One region of the Staphylococcus lutrae genome, then DNA from elsewhere that is predicted to be linked to it. Evidence: riboswitches for the same ligand, from Rfam matches in the RefSeq annotation. Region 1 holds a riboswitch; the other holds the start of a gene.
What was found. Region 1 has a riboswitch for FMN ahead of B5P37_RS11495 (ECF transporter S component). Riboswitches for the same ligand answer to the same signal wherever they lie in the genome.
Positions count from the first base shown of each region.

Region 2: another riboswitch for FMN. It lies ahead of ribD (bifunctional diaminohydroxyphosphoribosylaminopyrimidine deaminase/5-amino-6-(5-phosphoribosylamino)uracil reductase RibD); the one in region 1 lies ahead of B5P37_RS11495 (ECF transporter S component).

Region 1 covers NZ_CP020773.1:2,474,750-2,486,374, forward strand. Annotated here, with positions in the region: gene B5P37_RS11485 (helix-turn-helix domain-containing protein) at 1-44, opposite strand, end outside; gene B5P37_RS11490 (ferredoxin) at 149-397, shown strand; gene B5P37_RS11495 (ECF transporter S component) at 759-1,304, opposite strand; FMN riboswitch at 1,368-1,505, opposite strand; gene B5P37_RS11500 (ATP-binding protein) at 1,719-3,458, opposite strand; gene B5P37_RS11505 (response regulator) at 3,445-4,167, opposite strand; gene B5P37_RS11510 (pseudouridine synthase) at 4,282-5,019, opposite strand; gene scpB (SMC-Scp complex subunit ScpB) at 5,020-5,562, opposite strand; gene B5P37_RS11520 (segregation and condensation protein A) at 5,552-6,280, opposite strand; gene B5P37_RS11525 (DUF309 domain-containing protein) at 6,379-6,882, shown strand; gene xerD (site-specific tyrosine recombinase XerD) at 7,221-8,108, opposite strand; gene fur (ferric iron uptake transcriptional regulator) at 8,154-8,603, opposite strand; gene B5P37_RS11540 (NUDIX hydrolase) at 8,708-9,250, opposite strand; gene B5P37_RS11545 (aldo/keto reductase) at 9,334-10,245, shown strand; gene B5P37_RS11550 (SDR family NAD(P)-dependent oxidoreductase) at 10,246-11,007, opposite strand; gene proC (pyrroline-5-carboxylate reductase) at 11,100-11,625, shown strand, end outside.
Region 2 covers NZ_CP020773.1:233,463-245,087, forward strand. Annotated here, with positions in the region: gene B5P37_RS01100 (L-lactate dehydrogenase) at 1-98, opposite strand, end outside; gene B5P37_RS01105 (alpha/beta fold hydrolase) at 257-1,081, opposite strand; gene B5P37_RS01110 (hypothetical protein) at 1,564-1,896, opposite strand; gene B5P37_RS01115 (proline dehydrogenase family protein) at 2,363-3,346, shown strand; gene ribH (6,7-dimethyl-8-ribityllumazine synthase) at 3,626-4,090, opposite strand; gene ribA (GTP cyclohydrolase II) at 4,108-5,289, opposite strand; gene B5P37_RS01130 (riboflavin synthase) at 5,303-5,932, opposite strand; gene ribD (bifunctional diaminohydroxyphosphoribosylaminopyrimidine deaminase/5-amino-6-(5-phosphoribosylamino)uracil reductase RibD) at 5,937-6,980, opposite strand; FMN riboswitch at 7,142-7,276, opposite strand; gene B5P37_RS01140 (FAD/NAD(P)-binding protein) at 7,438-9,009, opposite strand; gene sagB (peptidoglycan release complex glucosaminidase SagB) at 9,642-10,505, opposite strand; gene B5P37_RS01150 (hypothetical protein) at 10,660-10,881, opposite strand; gene B5P37_RS01155 (sigma-70 family RNA polymerase sigma factor) at 11,078-11,572, shown strand; gene B5P37_RS01160 (competence protein ComK) at 11,569-11,625, shown strand, end outside.

The sequences.
Region 1 (11,625 bases):
TAGGCTGATGCATGATGATATAAAAAATGAATGAAATGCTTCATGTTTAGACCTCGATTAAAAACGGATATATTGAAAAAACAAGTCCATAGAACTACAATAAAATTATAATGTGCGTATGGTACTTTGAAAAGGGAGGCGAATTAAATTGGCGAAATACACAATTGTTGATATGGATACTTGTATCGCATGTGGTGCATGTGGTGCAGCGGCTCCAGACATTTATGACTACGACGATGAAGGGATTGCATATGTGATTTTAGATGACAACCAAGGGACAACTCCAGTGCCTGAGGAATTGTATGAAGATCTTGAAGATGCATTCGAAGGTTGCCCGACTGACTCGATTAAAGTTGAAGAAGAGTCATTTGATGGTGACGCATTAAAATTTGAATAATTATAGAGTGAAAGACACGATGTCTATAATATAAATATAAAACAACTAAAGGTTTAAGTAAACTAAGATGAAGGGGCAAGCCACTATCATATGTAGGGGATGTTAAAGGACTTGAAATTCACTATCGATAAGCTTGCTGAAATGGATTGTCATTTAAGGACGCTTTAACGGTTATGAAGGTGTTTCACCTTTTTAATCACGCATAAGTCTAAGCTTTTGACTCCTTGGATGACACGCATATAGACCTACATGGTTTTGTCCCCTATTATTATAAAAAGCCACAACGTGCATAAATTCATGCATTTTGTGGCTTTTTGACATGCACACTTTGATTTTGAATCAAAAGTATGTCATGCGATTTTTATTTTAATATATGCCCAATACGACGATATAAAAGTACAAAAATAATCGAAATCAATGTCCCTTTAATCAGATTGAAAGGAATAATCCCTGCAGCAATGATGAGTTTAAGATTGTGTGTAATATCGCTTAAATTCATAATCAATCCGTACAGTGGTAACAGGACAAAATAGTTCAAAATAGCTAAAACAATTGTCATGACGAGTGTCGCAATGACTAAACCTAATACCAGTTGCGACATTGTTTTTTTTGAACGATAAATTTGGAAACTGACCCACAACAAACTTGTTCCAGCTAAAAAGTTAGCGATAGGACCAATAGGATCACTCATGTTAAAGAAAAAATTGAGTAAATTTTTGATGAGTTCCACGAGTATCCCTGCAATCGGACCGAGCGTGAATGTCGCAAGAATAGCGGGGACATCACTAAAATCAATCGTTAAATAAGGGGGTAAAAAAGGTAGTGGAAACTTAATAAACATGAGCACAATGGCAATTGCACTCAGCATCCCAATGGTAATCATTTGTCTCGTTTGCTTTTGCTTCATAATAACCTCCAAATCAATTCATCTGAGTTGAATAGGAGGTATATTAATGCATCACAAATAAACCTCCATCTTCTCCCATCCAGACTTTAACTGTCGGCTCTAGAATCTCACTAGATCAGCTGCAACAATGACATACATTATTGCAGGTCGCAGGCTTAATTTACTGCCGGTTAGGAATTTCACCTGACCCCGAAGATGAATTTTTTTATTATTTTCTTTAATAGTTTACATGACTACAGGTGTGAATACAATTAATTTGCAATCCATATCCATTGGTGCACCATTAAAGGGAATGACGATATTGGAGGGACGGATTTAGGTTATTTCACAACGATTAGAACAAATTGAAAGCGTTCAGTAAGATGTATTGTACATCTTTGCTGAACGCGAGTAAGAAAGATTGATGTGATGCGTTTACGGTTTTTTAGGTAATTGAATGGTGAATTGCGTTCCTTCACCCAACTTACTTTTCACTTCAATATGTCCCCCGTGCGCATTGACGATCATCCGTGTGATAAACAGGCCAAGACCGCTTCCTTGAGTCCCCCGTTTACGTGCGGAATCGACTTTATAAAATCGTTCGAAAAGTTTTTGTAGATGTTGAGGGGCAATTCCAACGCCTGTATCCTCAACCGTTAAAATTTGGTAATCCTTATTTGCAGTCGCTTGGATAGAAATGGTATCTCCAGGTTGCGTATAACGTGATGCATTATCGACAAGATTCGTTAAAACTTGCTCCATTCGATCGAAATCGTAATACCAAGGTGCTGTCATTTCACCATCCATTTGAAAGTCAAGATTTAATTCAAGTTCTTGAGCTTGTAAACGATATTTTGAAGACATTTTTTTGATTAATTCTTGCATCGGTTGAACTTCTTGTGTCACATTAAGGCCTTCTGCATCTATTTTAGCAACATTTAACAGTTCATTCACAAGCCGACTCAAACGTTTTGATTCATCGAGGACAATCGTTAAAAACTCATTGATTTCATCTGGATCAGTCACTACACCATCCACAATGGATTCAGTATACCCTTGTAATAAAGATATCGGTGTACGTAATTCATGTGAGACACTTGCGATAAAATCTTTTTTGACTTGTTCAAGTTCATGCTCATTCGTCATATCACGTACAATGACCACAAGCCCGCCTTGACCATTGGTTTGGATTTTATCAATATGGCTCATAATGATGACATAGAATCGCTGATGCATTTCATATTCTCTGTATTCTGTCTTCTGACTTGAAAATGTGTCTTCTACTTGTCGATCAAAGACTTCTCGTTCAGCAGTGCCCATAGATTCAAGCATGCGCTCAGCTAATGCATTTGAAATAATAATTTCTCGTTTATGGTTAATGCCAAGCACGCCTTCAACCATCGCGTTAATCAGTGTGTCTCTTACGTTTTTTGAAGTGGTGAGTGCATCGATATGCGTTTGGATACTTCTGCTCATTTTATTAAATGTCATCGCCAATTCACCAATTTCATCACGGGTTTGTATTGGAACACGTTTGACATAATTGCCACGAGCAACTTCTTTTGCCTGTGTTTTTAATTGGCGTAAAGGATGGGTAATTCGAGTAGACAAGAAAAAAGCAAATACCGTTGTAACTGCTAAAAATATGACAGCGGTGATTAATATAATAATTGTAATAATATGAGTCGTGTCGTCAATACTTTTTAAATCTTGGTAAATAAAGATGACAGACGCTTGTTGATTCTCCCCTTTAGAAGGATAACCTAACAACATAAAGGTATGTGTTTTCCCTTCGATATCAAATGTCACATGATATAACTCAGGTTTGTTTTCATTAAGTACACGTTCGAAATTTTTCCCTTGGCTAATTTCTTTTAACATTTTTTGTTTGATCGCGTCATTTTGATTCATATTTGCACGATCCGGTAAAATGATTAATCCTTTATTGTCTTCTAATAAAGCTTCACTATGCTCAATTGCAAGTTTGCGATTATCATTTTTTTGTAGAACATGATGGACATTTTTGGCGTTTTTATATAGAGAATTTTCAGTTTCTTGCGTGAAATAATATTGAAAAAACGTAATCAGCGCAGCGCTTAATAAAATTAAAACTGTCGTTACTATTAAAATAATAGTTAACCACAGTTTTACGACAACATTATTAAGTCGTTTCATCAGACTTAATCACTTCAAATTTATAACCTACGCCCCAAACGGTTTGTATCATTTTAGCTGCATCTGCAGAAACTCGATTTAATTTTTCACGCAATCGTTTGACATGTGTGTCCACTGTTCTCAAATCACCATAAAATTCATAGTGCCATACTTCTTTAAGAAGCTGTTCTCTATCGAAAACTTTATTCGGTGTTTTCGCCAAGAAAATCAGTAACTCATATTCTTTAGGTGTTAAATTGACTGGCGTATCGTCCGCTAAAACTTTATGTGCATCGTTGTCAATGACTAAATGTTGGAATTCAATCATATCACGTGCATGAGGCTCATTTTGCTCGGCTCTACTAGATTCTGTACGGCGCAATAACGCTTTTACTCGCAAGACGACTTCACGCGGTGAAAATGGTTTGACGATATAGTCATCAGCTCCAGATTCAAAGCCTTCAACCCGATTGTTTTCTTCACCTTTTGCAGTGAGCATAATGATAGGTGTATCTTTTAATTCACGTAATTTCACTGCAACTTGAAGTCCATCGAGTTCAGGTAACATCAAGTCTAGCAAAACGCATGAATAATCATGCTTTGTTGCCATCTCTAAAGCTTCCCGACCATCACTGGCTTCGTCAATGATATAGCCTTCTCTTTCTAAATATAGCTTTAATAATTTTCTAATACGATGTTCATCATCTACGACTAAGATTTCATTAGTCATCATGACATACCTCCCACACATGGTGACATTACTAACTAAAACATATTATATCATATTGATAACAGGGAATATAATAAAACAATAGCCAGCATGCTGCCCTTTATCATTCATTCCCTACTGTCCATTTTCAGCTAAGTGACGTAATGATTTTACTTCATGAGGGGAAAGCACACGGCCTTCTCCCGCACCTAACCCTTTTAAAGTTAGTGGACCGAATGAGACGCGAGACAATTTTTGTACTTTAAACCCAAAATGTTCAAACATACGACGGATTTGTCTATTTCGGCCTTCTGTAATTGTAATTTCTACCAATGAAGTTGCTTTTTCTTTATTTTGTTTTTTAACTTTCACTTTTGCGGGTTGCGTCATCCCGTCTTCTAATTGAATCCCTTTTTCAAGTTGTTTCACTTGTTCTCTCAAAATGTAGCCTTCAATTTTAGCGACATAGGTTTTAGGTATTTTATAACGGGGGTGCGTCATTAAATTTGTAAAAGCGCCATCATTTGTCAGCAAGAGCAAACCTGATGTGTCATAATCTAAGCGCCCTACTGGATAGATACGTGTATCAAGATCATCAAAATAATCTGTTACGACTTGGCGACCTCGGTCATCGGAAACGCTTGTGATCACCTGTGCGGGTTTATAGAATAAGATATATAATTTATCTTCTTGTTCAAGCGGAATACCTTCAACGCTGACACGATCAGATGGTCGTACTTTTGTACCTAACGCAGTGACCGTTTCTCCGTTGACTTGTACTTTTCCTTCTTGTATTAACTTTTCAGCTTTGCGCCGAGATGTATAACCGCTACTTGCGATACGTTTTTGTAATCTTTCTAGATCTTGACTCATTTATGAATCTCCCTTCTGATTAACCAATTGACTGAAAAACGATTCTATCTCTTCTTCCTCGTCATCCGTCGTTGGCAGTGATGCAAGACTTTCCATCCCAAATACATTTAAAAATAAATCTGTAGTAAATAATTGTTGTCCTCTTGATTCAGGATTCGTTCGTGCTTCGATGAGTCCTTTCGCAATCAATGTTTTAACTGGACCGTCAGATTGAATCCCACGAATGAGTTCGATATCATTTCTTGTCATAGGTTGATTATATGCAATAATGGCGAGAACTTCCATTGCGGCTTGAGACAGTTTAGCAGAAGCTTTATTGACGATGAGTGATTCAATGTAAGGTTCAGCCTCTTTTTGGGTTGTCAGGACATAGGTTTGTCCAAATTTTTGTATCATCAAACCTGGTATTTTAAGTGTATCAATCGCTGTGTTGAGCGTGGTACTGTCAACATTAAGTGTCGACATTAATTGATACTCATCAATCCCGTCCTCTCCTACAGCATATAGCACAGCAGTGAGTGCCTCAGATAGATTAAGCGTCATAGTTAACTCCTTTGATGATTTCAAAATTATGAAAGGCTTGTACTTGTTGCAGTTGTATGATTCCTGTTTTTGACATTTCAAGCAAAGCGAGAAAATGAGTGACAACATGTTCGATTGACTCATTAAATGAAAATAGGTCAAAAAAAGTAAGCTTTGGTACAGATTTTAATTTATCATAAATGTACGTCGTCGACTGTTGAATGGTATACGTTTCCTTACGTATATTGACACTGGTCGGCTTTTTTAATGAAACACGTGTCTTCATTTTCTGATAAGCAACAATCAAATCTGTTAAATCTAACGTTGTATGATCTGGAAGCCGTTCAGATTGTTCATAATGTGAAAAATCTGTCGGCGGTTTTGTAAAATAATGTTCACGTTCCAAGCGTTTCTCTTCAAGCATTTCAGAATACGCTTTAAAATTTTGGTATTCGATGAGTTTTTCGACCAATGCCTCCCGCGGATCTTCCTCATCAATCCACTCAGGTGTTGGTTCAGGTAAGAGCATTTTACTTTTTATCATTAACAACTCAGAGGCCATTAATAAATACTCACTCGCAATATTAATTTCTAACTTTTTCATTGCGTGCACATATTGCATATATTGCTCGGTTAAGGCACGCATAGGAATATCATAAATATCAATTTCAAATTCATTAATAAGATGCAATAATAAGTCGAGTGGACCATTAAAAGCATCTAATTTCACTTCGTACATGGGTGTACCTCATTTCATAACGCGTGTAATGTGCATCATAACAAAAAATATTATAACATGTTTTATGTATAACAATAAATGATTGGAGTGATTCAATAATGGAAGAGGACTTGCTTCACTACTATTACCAATTTCATTATGAACAACATTATTTTCTCTGTCATGATATTTTAGAGGAAGCATGGAAAATGCAGCAATCCTTTTCAAAAGGAGATGCCGTTGTCGGTTTAATTTTACTCGCCACGGGTTGCTATCATTATCGTAGGGGAAATTTTAAAGGTGCACATAAATCATTTAAAAAAGCCTATCAAATCAGTATCAAACACCCTCAGAAGACGTGGGAAATTTTAGGGTTGAACTCTGAGATATATTTCGAGATGCTGCTCCAATTAATACAAGATGCTGGACAGCAAAAGCCGTTTTATCCAGTTTGTTTACCGTTGACCGCAAATATGATGAATACGATTCAACACCATTACCCACATTTTGAAGTGACACAGAACGTTGTACAAACACCATTCATTTTACATCATCATCAACTTCGAGATCGTTCAGAAGTTATTGCTGCACGTATGGCTGCATATGAAAAACGTCGACAATAAGTTATCTATTGAGAATGAAAGCCGGGATTAAGATAGGGCGTATGGTTACATGATATGTTGTTATTCGTCATAACGCATGATACCGTTCGGCTTATAGTACGATGGTACGGGGGAAGCCGGTTTGCTTCACTGCGCGTAGATTTCATTAAAGGTGAAATGGGAGGCGCGTACAATGAGACACTCGCCAGAAGTTCATGGGATCGTTGTGTGTGCCGATGTGCTAACATCTGACGATTTGAAATGTAGAAAGGATGTCAACGTCTCGTTTTCATTGTTCTGTCCTCCGCATGAAAAAACGAATTGTATATTTCAAATGGGCCATTAAAATACTGCTTAATTTAGGCACGAGGATGAAAGTTTTGATAAACTTTGCGTATTTGATTTTTAGTGATATGTGTGTAAAGTTGTGTCGTGGAAATATCAGAATGGCCTAACATTTCTTGCACAGCGCGAAGGTCGGCACCGTTTTCTAGCAAATGGGTCGCAAATGAGTGGCGCAACGTGTGCGGTGTTAACCGTTTTGAGATTCCCGCTTTGAGCCCTGTTTGTTTAATGATTTTCCAAACGCCTTGTCTCGATAAAGGTTTGCCATGCAAGTTTAAAAATAGGACATGGGTGACCGTATGTTTCAGCAGTTGAGGTCTGATATGTTGCATATAATGGGTTAAACAATCAATCACTGTTTCGCCTAACGGAATAATGCGTTCTTTATTACCTTTACCAAAAACTTTTACGAAACCCATCATTAAATTGATGTCTTGAACTTCAATATGAATCAGTTCGGACACACGAATGCCTGTTGCATATAGCAGTTCAAGCATGGTTTTATCACGGTAACCATTGATTCTTCCTTCATCTGGTGTGACGAGTAATTGCTCAACTTCGGCAATGGACAATACATCAGGAAGTTTACGTTCGTATTGCGGTGTTTCAATCAGTACGGTAGGATCATGGGAAGTGTAATTCTCTCTTAGTGCAAATTGGTGAAAACTTCTAATCGTTGAAGTAAAACGTGCAATCGTTTTTGTAGACCGCCCTTCATCATGAAGATGACCAAACCATTCTTGTATCATTTGGCGATGAACAAAATTTAAATTCGTAACCTTATGAAGGGCCAAATATGACAAATAATGATTTAAATCTCGACGATATGCTGCAATCGTATTTTGGGATAAGCCTTTTTCTATTTGAATAAACCGCAAATATTCATCTCGTATTTCTTCCATTTGATGACCTCAATTCTCATCCACAGCTTTCATGAAAATGGATGGTTAGCCTTTTCCCTCTTTTTGACATGTTTCGCAAATACCATGAAATGTTAGTCTGTGGTCTAATATTTTAAAGTTAAATTCGTTTTCGACACGCTCCTCGACTTGAGGAAGCAAATCTTCATCAATTTCATCTACACGACCACACTCCATACATACAAGGTGATGATGGAAATGTTTTGACCCCTCTTTTCTTAAATCGAACCGTGATACGCCGTCGCCAAAACTCACTTTGTCAACAACTTTTAAATCGGCTAATAATTCTAACGTGCGATAAACAGTTGCTAATCCGATTTCTGGTGCTTTTTCTTTCACCTTTAAATACACATCTTCGGCACTAAGATGGTCAGCCTCATTTTCGATTAATACCCGTACGGTTGCTTCACGTTGTGGTGTTAATTTATATGAAGACTGTTGCAACTGTTGCTTCACGCGATTTAGTCTTTCCTCCACGGAAGCCTCACTCCTCTACTGAAAATTATAATTATTACAAATTGATAGGTTTACTTGTTATAAATTACCAGTAATTGAGAAAAAAAGCAACCATTTTTCTCCTATTATTTAGAATGATTATAATGTAATAATAGGTATTGAAAAGCAATGAGGGTCTTTGCGTCTTCAATATGATGCGAACGAATCGCTTTTTCAACCGCTTCAATAGAATAAAATACTTTCTCAACAAATTCATCGTCATCCAATTTTTCTGTCCCTTGTTCTAGCATATCAGTGAAGTAAATGGATATTTTCTCATCTGAAAAGCCAGGCGACCCGTAAACTTCCCCAATTAAAGTGATATTTTTAGCTTTAAAACCGGTTTCTTCCTCCAATTCTCTCATCGCTGCTTCTACCCGATCTTCCCCAGGTTCTAGCTTTCCTGCAGGGATTTCTAATAGGACTTGCTCCATTGCTTTACGGTATTGTTTGACGAGAATCACTTCACGCTGAGGTGTGAGTGCACAAATGGCTACGGCACCGGGGTGTTTCACGACTTCTCGAAATGCAGTGGCGTCATTTGGTAAAGTCACTTTATGTTTTTCAACTTCTATAATCTTCCCTTTGTAAATGCATTCTTTTGACAGTGTTTTTTCTTCAAATTGCATAGTTATGATGCTCCTTTTCAATTCGTCATTTGGTTTGCTATGATAAATATATATATATGAATTCTATCGAAAGGAGTTTCATCATGCAAAAAAATGTATTAAAAAGTGGGATAGCAATATCTGAACTCGGATTAGGTTGTATGAGCTTAGGAACGAATGAGACACAAGCCATGCATATCATTGATGCCGCTATCGAAGAAGGAATCACCTACTTTGATACCGCTGATATTTATGATAAAGGTATCAACGAAACACTTGTGGGCCGTGCTCTAAAAAAATATCAAAATAGAGGGGATATTGTCGTCGGAACTAAAGTTGGGAATCATTTAAAAGAGAATGGTGAAACATTTTGGGATCCTTCTAAACGTTACATTAAAGAAAATGTAAAAAATTCTTTGCGACGTTTAGGGATAGAGACACTGGATTTATATATGTTACACGGTGGAACAATCCATGATCCACTGGATGAGACGATTAGTGCTTTTGATGAACTAAAACAAGAAGGTGTGATTCGTGCGTATGGCCTCTCTTCTATTCGCCCTAACGTCATTCGTTACTATTTGCAACATAGTCAAATCGAAACGTTAATGTCGCAATTTAATTTGATTGACAATCGTCCATTGCCATTATTAGATGAAGTTCAACAATGCGGTGTGAAGTTACTTGCACGAGGTCCAGTGTTTAAAGGATTATTAACCCCAAACGCTGATCGTGTATTAGCACAAAAATTTCAAAACGGGGTGTTTGATTATAGCTATGATGCACTTTCAGCTACAGTCACTACATTAAAAGAAATGAATGAAGCATTAACCCCTCTTGCAATGCAGTATTTAAAATCTTTTGATGTTCTCGGATCGATCATTGTTGGCGCAAGTTCGGTTGAACAAGTTCGACAAAACGCACAATCATATCGAGCAGAGGTGCCAACGCACCGATTAGATCAAGCGAAGCGAAGTGTGAAAGCATTACAATATGAAGCGCATTGGGAGATGTAATTATTCTTTTCTACGTTTACCTAAGAAAAATTGACGTCCGTATTTCTCCAGTAAACGTGGTGCCAGTTGATATAGTTTTAAAAGTAGGTGCATGACTTTGGGGACATTCAATTCTGATTTACGCTGTTGTATCGCTTGTAAGATTTGGCCAGCTAATTGATCTGTATCAAGCATGATGTGACGCATTTTTTGAGCATATTGACCTGAAGGATCCGCTTTTTCGTGAAAAGGCGTGCGGATAGGTCCGACATTGACACTTAACACATGCCAATGGGGTTGTTCGATCCGCAATGCATTCAACATATGGTTTAACGCGGCTTTACTTCCGCCATAATGTGCAGCATAGGGTTGTGTAGCAAATGCAGCTTGACTACTAATACCAACAATGGATGGATTTTTAACCAAATAAGGGGCGCATTGATTGAGTAACAGTGAGAAATGGATCATATTGACTTGATACGTTTGTAAAATTTCGTGTGGTTCGTGTGCGAGTATACTTTTAAAGTAACCTAAACCAGCACAATGAATCATCCCATCGAATCGTGTCTCCGAATTGAAATATTGCGTAAGGTTAAGGACGTCATGCATATTTGTTAAGTCGCATTCGATGATTTGAAGGTCTTGGTTTGGAAATAATGCTCGCGCTTTGTTTACATCACGGACAATCAGTGTAATAGTATAATGCGCGTTCAATAAAGATTGAGCAATTGCAAAGCCCAATCCACTTGTTGCACCAGTGAGTAAAAAATGGCCTTGTTTCATTTTTTTAGTCCCCCATTTAAATTCAAAATCAATGTTAACATCTTATATGTTACTATAAATTAAGAAAATACTTTTAGGAAGTGATGACTGATATGAAGCTTGTATTTTATGGTTCTGGGAATATGGCGCATGCAATTTTTACAGGTATTGTCAATGCGCAAATTGTACCTGCCGAAAACATTTATTTAACGAATCGTTCAAACGAAGAGATGTTAAAGTCGTATGCAGAATCTTTAGGGGTACGTTACAGCTATGATGACGCTTCATTATTAAAAGATGCGGATTATGTGTTCTTAGGTTCGAAACCTCATGATTTTAATCAATTAGCTGAAAGAATAAAAAATCACATTCAACCGAACAATAAATTTATTTCGATTATGGCGGGCCTCCCTATCTCATATATTGAAGAAAAAATTAATACGACTCAACCTATTGCGCGCATTATGCCGAATACGAATGCGCATGTCGGTCATTCTGTCACAGGTGTGAGCTTTTCACCTCATTTTGAGGCGCAATCAAAAGATGAAATTTTAGAAATTATCAATGCATTTGGTACGGCTATTGAAGTTGAAGAAGCGCATTTACATCAAGTCACTGCAATTACAGGAAGCGGTCCAG
Region 2 (11,625 bases), 290 kb from region 1:
AGTTCATCCGCTACACCTTGGCTAACCATTGTAAAAGCATAGCTTGCTCCAACTGCGCCATTACCGACTAATACTACTTTATTGCCTTTATTCTTCATTGAAAAACACTCTCCTACTATGCCGTATTTGGTAGAAATTAATTGCTTGTGATTCTTTTCACATTTATAATTTAACATGTTTTCAAATGTCTTTCAATCATAAATTTTTAATTTCCCAAATTTCCAATAACGAGGTGCGCAGCATGTAGAAAACTTCGCTATCTCAAGCTATTTGCATCATCAATGACATATCCCGCTGCAAAGACATTATTATTTAAAAAGCTCAAAACATAGCGCATTACCGCTTCACGTTCAGGTTCATTATGAATTTCATGTTCAAGATCTTGCCACGCCTTAAAGTATACCTCTTCAAATCGCAATTTTTGAAGTAGTTCACGTGTTACGGTTGTATCAGTGATCTTATCCTCCGTGCCATACATAATGCACATCGGTTTAGGCGTTAACCGGTCAAGGTGATCGGCCGTTTCTTTCATCGTTCGAATGATTTCTTTGTACCAATGATAACTTACTTTTTTCAACATCATTGGATCATTTTCCATTTCTTCAAGCACTTCAGGATGACGTGTCAGATGTGCGGGTTCAATTCCTAAATCAAATTTCGCGCCTTTTGAAATATCACCAACATTTGAAGTTAAAAAGTGTTTGCGTGTTTTGTAATTTTTTTGGAACGCTAATAGAGGCGAGATAAGGACGACCCCTTCAACGTCTAGGTTGACTTTCTCCAACAAATTAACACAGATTAATCCGCCCAAGCCCACACCAATGATAAAAGTAGGCAAATGGTACGCTTCGGCAATTTCCATCCACTCCAATACACGTTCCTGATATAGTTCAAAGTGCTCAATTTGTCCTTTATGCATACGTGAAGTCTGACCTTGACCTGGCAAGTCTCCCATTATAACGTGGTAGCCATTACGTTTTAAATGTGTAATGACAAAGGCATATCGCCCTGTATGTTCCAACATGTTGTGTACAATGACGACAACACCTTTCGCTTCACCCTCAGTTTCCCATTTCCACATCATGCATTATCCTTTCTCATTCTATATATTCTTATTTTCATTATATCGTGAGTTGTCTTAAAAGTGCGACTATAAACATCAAAAAAATGGCGTCAAATTTGAAATGTCGTATCGCTCAAGTATGAATCGCCATCATCACATTAACGTTGCCAATAATGTGCATTTGAACACCTTGTGATCTATGCGATGGGTATTTATTGCAACGACAATCAGCGAGATGAAAGTGCACATTCGTAAATCTTGCACCATTGATGTATCGTTTTCACCGATGAACGTAGTCAAATTGACTAATTTGGCAGATGTTAAGTGCACTTTAAAATGATGTTCTTTTTCCTAACGTCAAGATTTTACCCCTGTCTAGCAATCGAGACAGGCTCGTTGATAGACAGGGGCACTTTGAATCATTTTATATTTAATTGCTTTTTCAAAACTGTACTTTTATACCGATAGCTTTAAAAACAACTTTTTGACCATTGCTTCACTTAAACGAGTTTAAATGTTTTACGAACAAATTTGAATCGTAAAATTAAAATCGTTAACAATAGCTCATAAAAAGTAGGGAAAAATTTGGCAACAATCAATCCCATTAACTGTCCCAACAACGTGCCATCGCCTTGAGATGCATTAAACTGAGCTACAATTCCAGCATCAACGAGATTCAATCCTATGATTAAGACGACCACTGGCCATGTTTTTTTCGTGACAACACCAACAATCAATCCCAATATAACGAGTAGCAAAAGTTCAAAAACAAAATACTGGACAAACGTATCTAACGACGTCCCAAATATATAGAATGCTAAATCTCTAAACATTGCTTATCTCCCTTAATATAGATTTACATTTATTTTAACACGCGTGTATTTCCAATCATTTAAAGATTTTATTAAGATTTCTGCGCAACAATTTACAAAAAATTAACAAATAATGCGCGATTTACATCACTTCAGCAACTCTTCACACAGACTTCATGTTAACTTGACATCAATATGTTAGATTATGCTTAACAAAACCATTTAGCAAGGAGTATATTATGAAAATTATCATTAAATGTATGGTATGTATTTTACTTCTACTCAGTGCGCCATTAATGACTGCTATTGCTCAAGAACCTATTGCGACGAATACTCAAAAATAAATAAATTCATCTTCACATTTAGTTCAAATTAACATGATACATTACCTATATAAAAATATATTTTTTAATGTGAAAACGTTTTCCCCTATGATATGTTCGTGATACACTATTGATAAAACATGAACAACTGGGAGGAATTTAGAATGGTCTTAGTCAAAAACTTTTTCATGGCATTATCTAATAATGCATTTTTAAATTCAGCAGCGAAAACAGTAGGACCTTCACTCGGGGCGAAAAAAGTCGTCGCAGGCAATACGATTGATGATGTGGTTGAAACAATTAAAAAATTAAACAAAAAAAATATCGCGGCCACTGTTGATAATCTTGGGGAATTTGTCAACAATGAACGTGATGCCATTGCTGCAAAAGACAAAATACTTAAAGTAATGGAAGCCATTCACAAAAATCATTTAAATGCACATATATCTGTGAAATTAAGCCAACTTGGCTCTGAATTTGACCGTGCGTTGGCGTATCGTAATATTCACGAAATCGTAGCAAAAGCACATGAATTGAATCAAATGCATATTAACATCGACACTGAAAAATATGAAAGTTTGTTTGATATTACTCAAACACTCGATCGTTTAAAAGCGGAATATAACAATGTAGGTACCGTGATTCAAGCGTATTTGTTTAAAGCAGACGTCTTGATCGACAAATATCCCGATTTGCGTTTACGTCTTGTCAAAGGGGCGTATAAAGAGTCCTCGTATATTGCTTATCAAACTAAAGAGGAAATCGACGAAAACTATATACGATTAATCGAGAAAAGATTACTCACTGCTGAAAATTTCACTTCAATTGCGACACATGACCACAAGATTATTAATCATGTTAAAGCTTTTGCCGAAAAACATCATATTGATAAATCGCAATTTGAATTTCAAATGCTTTATGGTTTTAGATCAGAATTGGCAGAATCTATTGCGAATGAAGGCTATCATTTCACAATTTATGTTCCATTTGGTGACGATTGGTTTGGTTATTTTATGCGTCGTTTAGCCGAAAGACCTCAAAATATTACGCTTGCTTTAAAAGAATTTGTCAAACCGAAATCACTGATCACGTTTATCGCTGTTAGTGCGGGTGTCGTGACATTATTAAATCGACTAAAAAAACGTTAATCACCTTGAGTCTCAGTGCTTTCAATATATGCATCATAACTAGAGTACAAGAGAGGGATGACAAAATCCCATTTTTATCCATGGCATTGATCATCCCCCTCTCGATAAAGAGAAATTCCGTTGAAGAAGCAAAATAAAGGGCGATATTCAACGCAAATCTCCTTCTTCTCTTTTATATTCTTGCTTTTAGAAGTGCACATCCCATTTTGTTCAATGCATTTTCACAATAATCATTTTGATGTTTACGGACACACGCTGAGTGTCAATCCGCACCTATACTTATCTACTGAACTGTTCTAATAGACGTGCCATTTCGATTGCTCCAATTGCAGCTTCTGCACCTTTATTCCCTGCTTTTGTACCGGCTCTTTCAATTGCTTGTTCAATGTTTTCTGTTGTTAACACACCAAAAATCACTGGAATTCCAGTATCATCACTCGCTTTAGCAATCCCTTTTGCCGCTTCATTACACACATAATCATAATGTGATGTTGCCCCACGAATGACACAGCCTAATGTAATGATTGCATCATATTGACGTGTTTGCGCCATTGTCTTTGCTACCATTGGCAATTCAAATGCGCCTGGTACGTGTGCAACGTCAATGTCTGTTTCTGCAACTTGATGCCTTTTCAATGCATCCATTGCCCCATCAAGTAAACGTCCGGTAATCAAATCATTAAACCGACTCACTACAATCCCAATTTTTAATCCTTCGCCGTTAAGTTGCCCTTCAAATTTCATAAAAATACCTCCTTGATTTATATTAAATGACCCATTTGATGTTTTTTGACTTGCATATAATCATGATTGTGCTCATTTGATTCTGTGACGAGTGGAATTCTTTCTTCGATTTGAATACCATACCGTGTCAAACCATGTATTTTTTCTGGGTTATTACTTAATAAGCGGACTGATGTAACGCCAAAATGTTTTAAAATTTGAGCAGCAACGTCATATTCACGTAAATCCGGTTCAAAACCAAGTGCCTCATTTGCCGAAACCGTATCATGTCCTTTTTCGATTAACTCATATGCCTTTAATTTATTTACTAAACCGATACCTCGTCCTTCTTGAGGTAAATAAAGAATCATTCCCCCATGTTGTTGGATATAGGTCATCGCGGCTTCTAACTGCGCACCACAATCACATCGCTCACTATGAAAAATATCTCCAGTTGCACAGGCAGAATGAACACGCACATTCATCGTCGTTGAAAAATCCCCTTTGACAAGTGCTAAATGTTCTTGTTGATCGATTTTTGAAGTAAAACCATACATATCAAAAGTGCCAAAACGAGTCGGCAAAGTGATTTTTGCTTCTGCTGAAATCAGTTGACGATGCTTTTTAATATAAACCACCAGATCATCTATCGTAATCATTTTCAGGTTGTGTTCCATTTTGAATGCTTCAAGTTGTTCACCTTTAGCCATACTACCATCGTCGTTCATGATTTCGCATATCACACCAGCTGGGCGTGCACCCGTTAAAAGTGCTAAATCTATTGTCGCTTCAGTATGACCGCGACGTTCGAGTACACCGTTACTTTTAGCAATCAGCGGAAATAAATGCCCAGGCTGATAAAAAGTATCCGCCGTCATTTCATCATCTATCAGTGCGCGTGCTGTTTGTGTTCTTTCAATTGCACTAATTCCAGTTGTTGACTGAACGTGATCAATGCTATATGTAAAAGCCGTCTCATGTGGATCATTATTTCGCTTCACCATATTTTCAAGGCCTGCTTGCTTAGCAATGTCTTCAGTAATGGGGGCACAGATTAAACCTCTTCCATAACGTGCCATAAAATTTAACGTGTCATCGTGCATCCACTCTGTAATAGCAACTAAGTCCCCTTCATTTTCTCGTCCTTCATCATCTACAACAATAATCATGTCTCCTTGTTTCAATGCATTAATGGCTGCTTCAATAGTATCTCGTTTCACGAAATCCCCTCCTTTAAAAACCAGCGTTCAGTAAGTCTTGAACTGAAAGCTTTGAATTTTGTTGCGTCAATGATGCTACATATTTAAATAGCAAATCTGTCTCCAAATGGACTTGATCCCCTTGCTTTTTTGTAGACAGTGTTGTTGCTTTTCGTGTTTCTGGAATAAGGTGAATTTCGAATTGGTTTGATAATTTCTTAAATATTGTCAAACTAATTCCATCAACAGCGATTGAACCTTGAGGAATCATTTGAGCCATGAGCGATTCATCTGCTGAAATCGTATAAATCCATTCGTTTTGTGAGGTTTGTATATTTTTTATCACACCGCGACCATCTACATGACCTTGAACAAAATGTCCCCCTAGTCGATCTATTGGACGTAAAGCACGTTCTAAATTGACGTGATCTTTTACTTTTAACCGCGCCAAATACGTTTTATTTTCTGTACCTCTAATCACTTGAACTGTGAAACTATCGCTATTAAAACGGGTGACTGTTAAACATGTCCCGTTCACACTAATCGAATCACCAATCTGCATATCGCTGATTATCTTTTGACATTGAATTGTCAGTTCTGTAATGGGATGATGCGTTTGAATATGTTGAATTGTACCCACTTCTTCTATGATACCTGTGAACATGATGTCACTTCCTTCTCAATCGTAGTTTCAAATCGGTATCTAGTATATCTGTTTGTACAATTTCAAATTGTGGAAGTTGATCAAGGGGTGTGACTTTTTCCGTATGAAAAAATTGATTAATTCCTTGACCACCTATTAATTTCGGGGCTACATATAGGATGAAGTTTGTCACATAATATGACGCTAAAAATTGTGATGTTACGTTTGGTCCTGCTTCGACAAGAACACGACCATAACCTTTTTGATATAAATCTTTTAACACGGCTTCAATCTCAACCGAATTCATTCGAATCAACACCACATGCGCCCACGGTGAAATAACCGTTTCATTTTCAGTATAGACGTATATCGGTGTTGTTTGATCATGAAAAAGTTGCGCTTGCCAATCGATACGGCCAGAACGTGATAAAATCACTTTCGCTGGATGGTGACCATCCTCACATCGTGTTGTTAAACTAGGGTTATCATGCATTAAGGTGCCATTCCCAGTCAAAATCGCATCATGTCGATGCCTCAATTGAAAAACATCTTTTTTTACTGCTTTTGATGTAATCCATTGACTTTTGAAATCATCTGTCGCTTGTTTACCATCCATGCTTGCGCTGACTTTGACTGTCACAATCGGTAAACTTGCACGCTTACTTTGATAAAACTCCGTGTATAATTGTGTTGCTTTAGGATGCGGTCGATAGTCGACTTCCACGCCATGATCTCGCAACATGGCATGTCCTGTATCTTTTAAAGTTGTATCCTTCGCTGCATATACAACTTTGGAAATACCTGTATCAATAATCTTTTGCGCACATGGCGGCGTATGGCCATAATGAGAACATGGCTCTAAGGAAACGTATATTGTTGCACCTTTGACATGGCTTTCACCTGCCATATCGATTGCTTGCACTTCAGCATGTTTCTCGCCTTTTTTCAAATGCGCACCGATACCTATGATTCGTCCATTTTTGACGATGACTGCACCAACAGCAGGATTCGTACCGGTTTGTCCTTCGACCATTTCAGCCAACTGTATGGCATATTCTAAATATTGCATTGACTTTCACCTCAATAAAAAAACACTCGATTGTCGACTTCGAGTGGTAGGATGTATGAAAAATCTTCAATTCAGATTGAATCTGTTTTCATTCAACTTTTTAGATACGACAAATAAACTCACATTATATATTTAAAAAATTAATGTGAAAAATGCCGTTACTATTCTTCCTCCCATCCAGACTTTCACTGTCGGCTCTAGATTCTCACTAGATCAGCCATATCAAAAATTTGATACAGGTCGCAGGCTTATGATTTACTGCCGGTTGGGATTTTCACCCAGCCCCGAAAGAATATATGAAATTGTATTGAGAATAAAAGATACGCATAGTCTCTTGCCAAGACTATGCGTATATCTTATCTTATCTATGAATATTTTACAAACATTTATACTATTAAAAATTAATATTTTTATCTCCTGTGCATCAATTGCTATTTCCAAATGACTCAGTGTCAGGTTATTTCTTATGATGTTTCTTTTTGGCTTTTTTCTTTTTTTGTTGCTTATGTTGGGTTTTTTGTTGTTGTTTTCTTTTTTCTTTGTCCAATGCTTTTTGAGCCTGATACGTTTCATACAAGTTTTCTACTGCACGAACAGCCTGTTGTACAATCATATTCACACCATTGCGTTCAAAATTAACTCCGTTTGTGATTTGACCCATCGCACGCATATTTTTCAACGTTCCATATAAAGGGCTAATCACTTCATTTGTCGACGGAACAATTTGAATGCCACCTTGTGGATGCGGTTGTATAATTTGACGATTCTCAAGATCAATGAGCAACGCATCGTCCTCATCTAATTGACTCAAATGTTTTTTTGGACCTGTCGCGTTGATCATAACATCGACTTTCATTTCCTCAGTGACATTTTTAAAACGCAAACGATATTTCCCGTAATACCGACGCACATGTGATAATCCTGATAACACATGAAGATGACCTGCTTCGATTTCTTTAATTAATTGTTGTGCCGTCTCACGCGGCATTGGATTTGTGTTTTCTTTTAAATAGCGATGATATTTGTTCAGAAAATGTGCTTGATCATCACGACTCAAACTGTTCCAAATCCAATCCATATTCTCTTTTAAAGCCTCAAACATACTTTGTAATGCCCCGACCTCTTTAGGATGGTTTAAATCATATTTCAAATCATAAATAGAATCATATTTACGACGCTTAAGGAGCTTCTCTAATGGAATATCACGATCCTCAAATTCTTTTTTAAACAAATTCACTGCCATTTCAAGAGGGACGACACCCATATTTTCTGCTTTTATCTCATCAAATTTCTCTACAGTTATATATTTAAATGTAATACTTTGCATGTCCCCCCGTACACTCGGCAGTTTACCAGTGCGACTCGCCAAAATGATTGGTTTATGTTGATGGTGTGCTAAGGCATATCGTACGACATCTAAACTAGCAAGCCCAGTCCCTAAAATCGCAATTGTATCATTACCATTGACTTCAGATAAAGTTTGATTTGCTGGATAAGGAGAATGAATATACCCTTTTTGCCCTTTTAAATCATATGGATCGTTATAAGACAGTGTTCCTATCGTGAAAAAGACATAATCGTAGGTTTGACACTTATGATGGTCATCAGAAGTACATACAGCAATACGCTTAGGGATCATTTCACTTTCTTGTTCTTCAATATACATATGTGTCACTTGGTGCTTAATGATATTGATGTTGTCAAAAGTCTGATTAAACTGAGCTAAAAAATGTTTCATGTAATGCCCGAATACAAAGCGGGGTAAATATTCTACATCTCCATAATCAAACTCATCTTGCGCATTGTACCATGATCTGAATTCTAACAGATCATCAATATTTAAAGACAATCTATCCACCGGAACATTAATCAATAAGTTCTCGCTATCATTTTGAAACGGCTTCCCTTGGCCCATATTCTGCGCATTGTCATACACATCGACTTCTAATTTTTTAAATTGTTTATATTTAACAAGCTGTCGTAAAACACTGACACCTGCTGTTCCCATTCCAATAATGGCTACTTTCATTTGGCATCATCCTCATTTTCATTTGTTTGATACCCTTACATTATACCTATAAATCGGAGCTGAATTAAAGATTTTACGTGTTTCACCCTTCAAACCAAATGTTGTTGGTATTTTTATAACGGTGTCAAACCTTATTACGATGAAAAATTAAAGTCGAAAGGGCTCAAATGCACATGCTACATTTTATGAATATGTTATAGTAGTATGTAAATAAGGAGTGAATGAATATGTTAAAATTCATTGTTAAAGTTACTGTTGCAACGGTTGTTCTATTTTTAGTATTAGGTCGTAAAAACGAGGCGCAATAACAGCTTGTTAACGCTGCTTTGATAATGATCTTCCGTAAGAATCATGAATCTATTGAGCGGCGTATTGTCATTTCCTCTCATTAAACTTCACACATTCACCCTCTAAAGCGGACTGTATCGTCCCTCTTTAGAGGGTGTTATTTTGGTTTTAAGGTTTGATGTTCAATTTTTAGTCATCATGGCTAGTTGTACTTGATAGATGTTGACGTCGCTTATCACAGTAAACGACGAACGATTGTTTCAATATTTGAAGGGCGTGTTCCGTTTCATAACCATTATACGATATTGAATTGATTCATATTATTAGGTTTTTAAGTTTAAATTTTAATAATTATGGCCATCTTGATGCTTTTTATCGTCCTTATACACAAACCAATTAAAATATTTTCCTTCAGTTTTCATATCTTGATAAAAATCAGCCATAATAATCGCATTACTTTTTGCCCAGTTGATGTCAGTTGCATACTGATGCTCACCAGGATTTTTAGGATTCCATCTCATACTATATAAAGTATTTTGGTTCGGACCAGATAAGTAGTGGTCATGTATAAACTCCGCACCCCCACTGATCGCTTTTTCTGGTGTATCCCATCCTTTTTTCTTCGCATATTCAGCACCAGTTTTAATTGGATCTTCATCTAATGCCCCTACACCATAAAAGTTATAGTACTTTTTACCATCAATCTCGACGCCTTTAGACAACTCAGAAACAACCGATCCTGTTTCAAGAAGTGCATGAGAAATTAAGTATACTTCATTCACTTGTTTATCTTTAGCTGCATTGACAAAATCATCAGTATGCGCTAATAAAGTCGGATGATTTCTTAACATACGTTTAATTCTGTTTTTATCAATACCTTGATACTTTGACAAATTTAAAAATTGGTATTTTTGACGTTTGTCATCCATAAATTTTGAACTATCCATCGCATTTCGAATTTCAGTATCTGATGCATCACGCCAATTCGTATGATTTTTATTTGAAACTTGTTGGCTTGTATAGTTATCAATTTGTTTTTTTGCCGCTTGATCTAGCGTGACATCTAAAACCTCAACATTTTCTACTTGTTTTACACTTTTAAAGAAAATTTGGTCTTCAATCATTTTAAAAAAGAAAAAACCTGCAACACATGCAATGATGAATGACGCGATGACAGCAAGAATTGAGCCTTTCTTGTGCTTTCTCATAAACACACCTCTTCAGAATGTTTCTTTATTGTAGTTTTGTTTGTAACTTACTAGAACTCAAATTTTACCACCTTACACGTTGATGTACAACGCGTATCTATTCTTGTTACACATTCATAAAAAAACAGTAATGAATATGTAAAATAATTCATTACTATTTGTCACGCTGGTAGTCCATCATGATAAAACTGACTGCTTGTGAACGATTTTTATAATAATATGGCGCTAAATTAATAGTCCCTTCTACCGCGCCATCCCGATACATCATCTCTTTTGTCATATTATTAATCATCACAAATTCTGCTCGGTCTCGAATGATGTCTAAATCGTCATTGCGCGCAAAGAAATGTTCTAAATTTAAATGTTCGTAATCCATATTAACCTCCTTATTCAGTCATTTGACATATAAAACGGCCAATGTGACGCGTAAGTCTGTCTATCCTATAAAAATAAACGATAAAATACCATCTACACCTGATATTAAACATAAAATAGCATAAAAAGCACAATGTCACAATCATTTCGCTATGGTATAACACATTTGACCGGTCAAACAGAAAGGCGTGAACGAAATGATATTTGATACACTTTACAAGCAGTATTACAAATTAATCCATTATTTACTCCATCAGCACCATATTTCATATAATTATGAAGAATACTTTCAGCTGTTAACCATTAAGCTGTGGGAACTTTCAATGAAATACCAACCGACATTCAATCAATCTTTTTCAACCTTTGTAAGTTACCGCTTAAAATTTTACTTAATTGACTTATTACGACAACAATCATCACAAGTGCCACTCGTACCCATGACTTCAGAAATCTATGAAATCAGTGATCATACACCCGTTATCAATCACTTCATCTTAAATGATCTCATTCTTGAGTTAAGTCCCGCTCAACAAACATGGCTTCATTATTTTATGGAAGGCTACCTTCAAAAAGAGATTCAACAACGCATGTGCGTCTCTGCAACGACAATTCGAAAATATAAATCAACTACACTCCTTTATTTAAGACAAGCCCTTACAGATGAAAATGTACAGGAAGGAATGAATAGATGATGTCTTTATCTCAACACGACGCCGAAAATATTTTGTTTATCAAAACGGCCCAA